Regions from separate parts of the Clostridioides sp. LIBA-6822 genome, predicted to be linked through region 2. Evidence: predicted binding sites of a transcription regulator. Region 2 holds the regulator's gene; the other holds the start of a gene.

Region 1 (4,450 bases), 1.7 Mb from region 2:
TGCATTATTTGGCATGCAAAAATATGATTCTTTTCCAGTTGATGTTTGGGTTAAGAGAGTTATGCAAGAGTTCTACATAGATGAAGATATGAGTTTACCTAAAATGAGAACTTATGGGATTGATAAATTCGGAGATATGTCTGGATTTGCTCAACAGTATTTATTTTACTATGCAAGAGAACTTGGTATAGGAAAATAGAATTAAGGGGGAGAAATTATGGGAGTAATAGGAACAATATTTCTGTTCTATTTAATTATATCATATCTAGCTGGAGCCATAATTTCTGTGATTATATTACTTGAAAATAGAGATCCTGCAAAAACCATGTCATGGTTACTAATGTTTATTATATTTCCAGGGATAGGTTTAATTGTATATGCTATATCAGGTAGAAATATTAGAAAGCGAAAATTATTTAAGACTCAAAAACTAGCTAACAATATAAAAGAAAAGAAACTTTTTGATACATTAGAAAAGATAACAGAAATCGTTGAACTAGAAAAAGAATCTATAAAGCAAAACAAGCTTTTAAGAGATGAAGAGGATGGTAGTTACAGAAAAAGAGTAATAAATATGTTGTTAAAGACTGGTATGTTTCCCTTCACTAAAAATAATAAAGTAGATGTATTTGTAGATGGAAATGAAAAGTTTAAAAGGCTTATAGAAGATATAAGAGAAGCAAAAGACCATATACATCTAGAGTACTTTATTATAAAAGATAGTGATATAGGTAGAGTGTTAAAAGAGGAACTTATAAAGAAAGCCAAAGAAGGCGTTAAAATAAGAATTTTATATGATGATGTAGGATGTTGGAGATTTTGGTTTAATAGAAAATTTTTCCGAGAAATGAGAGAAGTTGGTATAGAAATAGCAGCATTTTTACCTACAAAATTTCCTATAATAGGAGGAAAATTGAACTATAGAAATCATAGAAAAATTGTTGTTATTGATGGAATAATTGGATATACAGGTGGAATAAATATAGGAGACGAATATTTAGGAAAAAATGATAAATTTGGGTATTGGAGAGATACTCATATCAGAATTAAAGGTATTTCTGTATACATGCTTCAAATGACATTCTTAATTGACTGGTATTACACAACTAAAGAAGTTTTAGTGACTAAAAATTACTTTCCAAGTGTGGGTAATGTTGGTGAAAGTATGATACAGGTTGTTGCAAGTGGACCAGATAGTGATTGGGAAGATATTCATTATGCTTATTTTTCTGCGATATGTCAAGCTAGACAAAATGTTTATATAGAAACTCCATATTTTATTCCAGATGAGAGTTTACTAAAAGCAATAAAAAGTGCTGCACTTAGTGGAGTAGATGTGAGAATAATATTTCCAAAGATTGCAGACCACAAGATAGTAAATATAGCATCCTATTCCTATTTTGAAGAAATATTAAGAGCAGGTGGTAAGGTTTATTTGTATAATAAAGGGTTTATACATTCTAAAGTCGTAATAATAGATGATAAAATTGCTTCTGCAGGTACAGCTAATATGGATTTAAGAAGTTTTATGCTTAACTTTGAAGTAAATGCATTTATCTATGATGAAGAAGTTATTGGAGTAATGACAGATGATTTCTTTGAAGATTTAAGTCACTGTGAAGAGCTGAATCTGGAGGTATTTAAGAATAGAAGTATAATACAAAAAATCAAAGAATCTGTAGCCAGATTATTTTCACCAATATTATAAAAAATTATTAAAAAAGGTATTGAAAATTATGTGTGATTGGTATATTATAATAATTGTTAGCACTCTATTGAATAGAGTGATAATAAACAAAAAGTATATATATAAATCTACATATAAAAGTAGTATTAATTTAAAAATAACTAAAAACATAGGCGAACTAGTCTATACTTAATATTTTAGGAGGCGTAAAGAATGAAAATAAGACCATTAGCTGACAGAGTAGTAATTAAAAAAGTAGAAGCAGAAGAAAAAACTGCAAGTGGAATAGTTTTACCAGGAGCAGCTAAAGAGCAACCTCAAATAGCTGAAGTTGTAGAAGTTGGACCAGGTGGAATAGTTGAAGGAAAAGAAATAAAAATGGAATTAACAGTAGGAGATAAAGTTATATTCCAAAAATATTCTGGAACAGAAGTTAAGATAGAAGGACAAGAGTATACAATACTAAGACAAAGTGATGTATTAGCTGTTATTGAATAAATATAGAATAAGTTTATTAGGAGGGGTTTAAAATGGCTAAAGAAATTAAATTTTCAGAGGAAACAAGAAGAGCTTTAGAAGCTGGTGTAAATAAATTAGCAGATACAGTAAAAGTAACATTAGGACCAAAAGGAAGAAATGTTATATTAGATAAAAAATTCGGTTCTCCACTTATAACTAATGATGGTGTAACTATAGCAAAAGAGATAGAGTTAGAAGATAGATTTGAAAATATGGGTGCGCAATTAGTTAAAGAAGTTGCAACAAAAACTAACGATGTAGCTGGAGATGGTACTACAACTGCTACAGTTTTAGCACAAGCTATAATAAGAGAAGGTTTAAAAAATGTAACAGCAGGGGCTAACCCAATATTATTAAGAAAAGGAATACAAAAAGCGGTAATAGTAGCGGTAGAAGAATTAAAAAATCAATCAAGAATAGTAGAAACACAAGAAGCTATATCTCAAGTTGCCTCTATATCTGCTGGTGATGAAGAAGTTGGAAAATTAATAGCAGAAGCTATGGAAATAGTAGGAAAAGATGGAGTTATAACTGTTGAAGAATCTCAAACTATGAATACTGAATTAGATGCTGTTGAAGGTATGCAGTTTGATAGAGGATTTGTTTCTGCATATATGGTTACAGATGTAGACAAGATGGAAGCAGTTTTAAATGACCCATATATATTAATTACTGATAAAAAAATATCTAACATACAAGAATTATTACCAGTTCTTGAGCAAATAGTTCAACAAGGTAAAAAGTTATTGATAATAGCTGAAGATGTAGAAGGTGAAGCATTATCTACATTAGTAGTTAATAAATTAAGAGGAACATTTGATGTAGTAGCAGTTAAAGCTCCAGGATTTGGAGATAGAAGAAAAGAAATGCTTCAAGACATAGCAATACTTACAGGTGCTCAAGTAATATCAGAAGAATTAGGTTATGATTTAAAAGAAGCTGATTTATCTATGTTAGGTAGAGCTTCATCTGTTAAAGTAACTAAAGAAAATACTACGATAGTAGATGGTTCTGGAGATAAAAAAGCTATAGAAGATAGAGTAGCTCAAATCAAACATCAAGTAGAGCAAACTACTTCAGATTTTGATAGAGAAAAATTAATGGAAAGATTAGCTAAGCTTGCTGGAGGAGTAGCTGTTATAAAAGTTGGAGCTGCTACAGAAGTTGAGTTAAAAGAAAGAAAGTTAAGAATAGAAGATGCTCTTAATGCAACTAGAGCAGCAGTAGAAGAAGGAATAGTAGCTGGTGGAGGAACTGCTTTTGTTAGTGTTATACCAGCAATAGGTACACTAGTTGAAAGTTTAGAAGGAGAAGTTAAACTAGGTGCTCAAATAGTTAAAAAAGCATTAGAGGAACCATTAAGACAAATAGCTATAAATGCTGGTCTTGAAGGTGCTGTAATTGTACAAAATATTGTTAATTCTGAAGCAGAAACTGGATTTGACGCATTAAATGAAAAATATGTAAATATGATAGAAGCTGGTATAGTTGACCCAACTAAAGTTAGTAGAAGTGCTTTACAAAATGCTGCATCAATAGCAGGTACTTTCTTAACTACTGAAGCTGCTGTTGCTGACCTTCCTGAGAAAGAAGATGCAGGAATGCCAGGAATGGGTGGCGGAATGCCAGGTATGATGTAATTTAAAAAATTTAGAACATAAATCTTAATATAAAGAACTATTCTGACTTAGTTTTAATTTCTAAGTTGGAATAGTTCTTTTATGTATAAGTAATGTTACATAAATATTAATTGAGGTATAATTGTTATTAGATAAAAAATTAAAATTAAAAAGGATGCGAGAGTATGGACTTAAGAAAGTTGCTTGAAGAAGTTAAAAATGAGAACATTGATATAGATGTTGCATTGGATAAATTAAAAGATTTACCATATGAAGACCTTGGATATGCAAATATAGACCATCATAGAGAGCTAAGAAATGGATACCCAGAGGTTATTTATTGTGAAGGAAAGAGTGACGAACATATTTTAGGAATTATTGATAAAATGAATCAAAAAGGCTCCAATATATTGGGGACAAGATGTAGAAAAGATACATTTATAAAAATTAAAGAAATCTATAATCATGCTGAGTATGAAGAATTATCTAAAATTCTTAAAATTCAAAACCATGATATAGAGAATATAGGAAAAGGCAAAATTGTGATTGCTACAGGGGGAACTTCTGATATACCAGTAGCAGATGAAGCATATTATACAGCTAAATTTCTAGGTAATGATGTTGA
Region 2 (4,450 bases):
AGCCTTTTCTGCTGCTTCTTTTAATCTTTGAAGAGCCATATTGTCATTTCTTAAGTCTACACCTTCAGCTTTTTTGAATTCATCTGCTAAATAGTCTATTACTATTTGGTCAAAATCATCTCCACCTAATCTATTGTTACCAGCTGTAGCTAAAACTTCGAAAGTTCCATCTCCTATTTCAAGTATAGATACGTCAAAAGTTCCTCCACCTAAGTCAAATACTAAGATTTTCTTTTCTTGGTCTAATTTATCCATACCGTAAGCAAGTGCTGCTGCTGTTGGTTCATTTATTATTCTCTTAACATCAAGCCCTGCTATTCTACCAGCATCTTTAGTAGCTTGTCTTTGAGCATCTGTAAAATAAGCTGGAACTGTTATAACTGCCTCTGTTACTGTTTGTCCTAAGTAACTTTCTGCATCTGATTTTAATTTTTGTAATATTATTGCTGATATTTCTTGTGGAGTATATGATTTTCCATCTATATTTACTTTGTAATCAGTTCCCATATGAGTTTTTATAGAAGTTATTGTTTTATCTGCATTTGTAACTGCTTGTCTTTTTGCAGGCTCTCCAACTATTCTTTCACCATCTTTTGTAAATGCTACTACTGATGGAGTAGTTCTCATACCTTCGCTATTTGCTATTATTTGTGCTTCTCCACCTTCTAATACTGCAACACATGAATTTGTTGTTCCTAAATCTATTCCTATTATTTTTCCCATGACTAAAATCCTCCTCGAGTAATTATATAATTAAGTTTTACTTATTTGAATATTTTATATTAGGTTAAATAATTTAACCTTTAATTTATATTTAGCAAGAAACTTTAACCATTGAAGGTCTTATAACTTTAGTTCCTAGCTTATATCCTTTTTGAAGCACCATTACTATTTGATTTGCTTCAACTCCATCTACACTTTCTTGCATAACTGCTAAGTGTAAATTAGGGTCAAATTCCTTAGATTCTGCTTCTATTTCTTCTACTCCAAATTTTACTAGAGTGTCTATTAACTGTTTATGTACAAGGCTTATACCCTTATACATAGTATCTTCCTTATCTTCACATGCATCTAAGGCTCTTTCCATACTATCTATAACTGGTATTAACTCAGTTATTATCTTTTCATTTGCAAACACACCTATTGTCTCTTTTTCTTGTTGAGTTCTTCTTCTATAGTTTGCATATTCGGCTTGAAGTCTTTGATATTTATCATTTGATTCATCTAATTCGTCTTGCAATTTTTTTTCTGCTAATTTAGAATTTATATCTGTTACATTTTCATCATCAACTTCTTTTTCATCACTTGTTTCACTTGATTCCTCACATTCTTCATTAACAATTTCCTCTTCTAACTCTACTTGAGTTTCAGATTCTTGGTTAATAGAAGTATCATTTTCTTCTTTTACTTCCTGTTGCTCATTTTTTTTATCCAAGACTTTACACCTCTCAATTTAAAATTTCTTTACTTTCTATTAATTAATAAACTCATATAATTTATTATAGAGTAAATCCTAGCATAATCCATTCTTGTAGGGCCTATAAAACTTATTCGCCCAACCAAGTCTCTATCTACATTATAAGTTGCTGTAACTATACTACAATCCTGTGCCAATTCACAATCATTATCACTACCAATTATTATATTTAGATTGTCCTTTTGTATTCCCTTTGATTTAATTATGTCAGCTATTGTTTCCTTTTTTTCCAACATATTTAAAAATGACTTTGCTTTTAATACATCATTAAATTCTGGATAGCTAAATATATTAGTAGCTCCATTTAATGATAGAGAAAAATCTTCTTCTTTCATATTTGAATTCAAAGCATTTAAAAGCTCATCTATAAGTCCAGAATACTCACTTATTTCGTATTTAATAAAAGCAATTAGATTATCATCCAAATCTGTTATACTTTTACCTAAGAGCTTCCTTGTAAGATTATCAGAAATCAAGTTTAACTTAGATTGATCTAAATATACATTAGTTGTAAGGTTAGCTTTTTTTAAATCTCCTTTATCTGTTACAACTATAAGTAAAATATTATTGTCATTCATAGCAACTAATTGTATGTGCTTTATAACACTTTGATTTATTAAACTCTTAGTAACTGCTACAGTCGTATAGTTTGTTAGTTGAGATAATAGCTTGGAAGTTTCATGAATCAATTCTTTTATATGATTTATATTATGATTCATACATTGCTCAATAAGAATCTTATCATTATCATCCAATTCGCTTTTACTCATAAGAGAGTTTACATATAACTTATAGCCTTTTTCAGACGGAACTCTACCCGCAGAAGTATGAGGCTGAATCAAGTACCCTAATTCTTCAAGGTCAGCCATCTCATTTCTTATGGTAGCAGCACTAACACCTAAATCATGTCTTTTAGATATTGTTCTAGAACCTATAGCTTCAGCTGTTTCTATATAATCTTTAACTATAGCTTTGAGGATATTTAATTTTCTTTCATTTAATTCCATCTCAGTATGCCTCCTAGCTGTTAGCACTCACCAAGTTTGAGTGCTAAAAAGATTATATATATTATATACCATTATAAATTTATTTTGTCAACACTTAAAAAATCATTCCATAAATTCTATAAATATACTATTAGATATTTCCCTTCCCTTTTGAGTTAATTGTATACCTTCAAAGCTCTGATTTATAAGCTTTCTATCTGATAGCATTTCTATTTGCTTACTATATTTTTCTTTAAAATCTAGTCCAAATTTTTTTTTGAAATCTTCAAATTTTATACCTTTGTTCATTCGAAGTCCCATAAATATTTTCTCTTCTATCATATCTTTTTCAGAGAGAATCTCATTTTCTTGTATTGGTTTTTCTCTTTTTGCTAAACTTAAATGATAGTCATCTAAAGATTCCAAATTATTATATCTATTCTTATTAATATAGCCAGAAGCTCCTGCTCCAAGACCTACATAATGTTCACATTCCCAATATAAAATATTATGCTCACAATTATAACCTTCTTTTGAGTAATTTGATATTTCATATTGATTATATCCTTTTGATTTTAGATAGTTTATTGTATACTCATACATTTCTATGTCCACATTTTCATCTATAAGTTCAAACTTATTGCTCTCATACATATTATATAGCTCAGTACCCTCTTCTAATATAAGGGAATAGGCTGATATATGTGTTGGATTTAAGTCTGTAATTTTTTGAAGTGTTTCCTTCCAGTCATATAGAGTTTGATTTGGAAGACTGTACATTAAATCTATATTAATATTTTTGAAACCTACACTTAATGCATCTTTATAGTTTTTCTCAAATTCTTCATAAGTATGTATCCTTCCTATAAAGTTCAAATGCTCTTCTTGAACAGCTTGCAAGCCAATACTAAGTCTATTTATACCAATGTCTTTCATAGCTTTTAATTTTTCTAATGTCAATGTACCAGGATTACACTCTATAGTTACTTCTGCATCATCATCCACATTAAACATTTCTCTTATGCTTGTAAATACTTCTCTTATTTCATCAGATGTCAGTATACTAGGTGTACCTCCCCCTACAAAAATACTAGTTATTGTATCATTTCCATTTAGACAGTAATCTTCTTTATCTTTATTATCTTTGTATAATTTATTACTGTATAACTCCATTTCAATTTTTAAATCTTCTATATATCTTCGTTTTGAATCTATGTCCATTTTGTAAGAATTAAAGTCGCAATACTTACATTTCTTCACACAAAATGGAATATGTATATAAAGTCCTAACATTTTTTATTCCTCATTTCTTAAATTATCTTAAAACATCAGTTACTAAATTATAAATCAAACAGGATATCACATCAAGTAACATATAAAACACTTATATTATGTAATATTATAAAAAATTTGGATAAAAGTAAAAATTAACTTTTATCCAAATTCATCTAACTTAAACTAAGTACTTATCTTTTCTTCATATAATAATACACTGGTAGACCTAATAGTGTTATAAATATTCCACCTAAAGATATTACGGTTGAAGTCAATAGTTGATTTATTATTACAAACAGACCTCCCAGTATAGCTATGATTGGTATTATTGGATATAAAGGAACTCTATATGGTCTGTGTAAATCAGGTTTTTCTCTTCTAAGTCTCATGACTCCTATGAAAGTCAGTACATAAAATACCCATATCGAAAATATGGTTAAATCTGTAAGAAGATTAAATTGACCAGATAATGCATATACACAGGCTAATACAGTTATAAGTAATATTGAATTTACAGGAGAACCTCCAGAATTTACTTTTAAAAGAGCTTTAGAGGCTGGTAAAGTTCCCATTTCAGCTAGTGTATATGGTATTCTTGAACCTGTCAATAAATATCCATTCAACGTACCAAATACTGATACTAATATACCCACAGTTATTACTTTTCCACCTAAATTTCCAAATAATCTTGTTGCGACTAATGTAGCTGGTG

What was found. The regulator HrcA, encoded in region 2, represses chaperone genes, less so after heat shock. The targets are predictions, from matches to a motif close to TTAGCACTCNNNNNNNNNGAGTGCTAA.
Region 1: a site for HrcA is predicted at 1,765-1,791, ahead of ACTG48_RS01550 (co-chaperone GroES). Genes of this name have one in related genera too.

Annotation. Positions count from the first base shown of each region.
Region 1 covers NZ_CP196995.1:253,429-257,878, forward strand. The annotation lists gene ACTG48_RS01540 (DNA-3-methyladenine glycosylase family protein) at 1-199, shown strand, start outside; gene cls (cardiolipin synthase) at 218-1,708, shown strand; gene ACTG48_RS01550 (co-chaperone GroES) at 1,901-2,185, shown strand; gene groL (chaperonin GroEL) at 2,218-3,846, shown strand; gene larB (nickel pincer cofactor biosynthesis protein LarB) at 4,011-4,450, shown strand, end outside.
Region 2 covers NZ_CP196995.1:2,860,833-2,865,282, forward strand. The annotation lists gene dnaK (molecular chaperone DnaK) at 1-723, opposite strand, end outside; gene grpE (nucleotide exchange factor GrpE) at 815-1,435, opposite strand; gene hrcA (heat-inducible transcriptional repressor HrcA) at 1,465-2,484, opposite strand; gene hemW (radical SAM family heme chaperone HemW) at 2,587-3,756, opposite strand; gene ACTG48_RS13785 (APC family permease) at 3,930-4,450, opposite strand, start outside.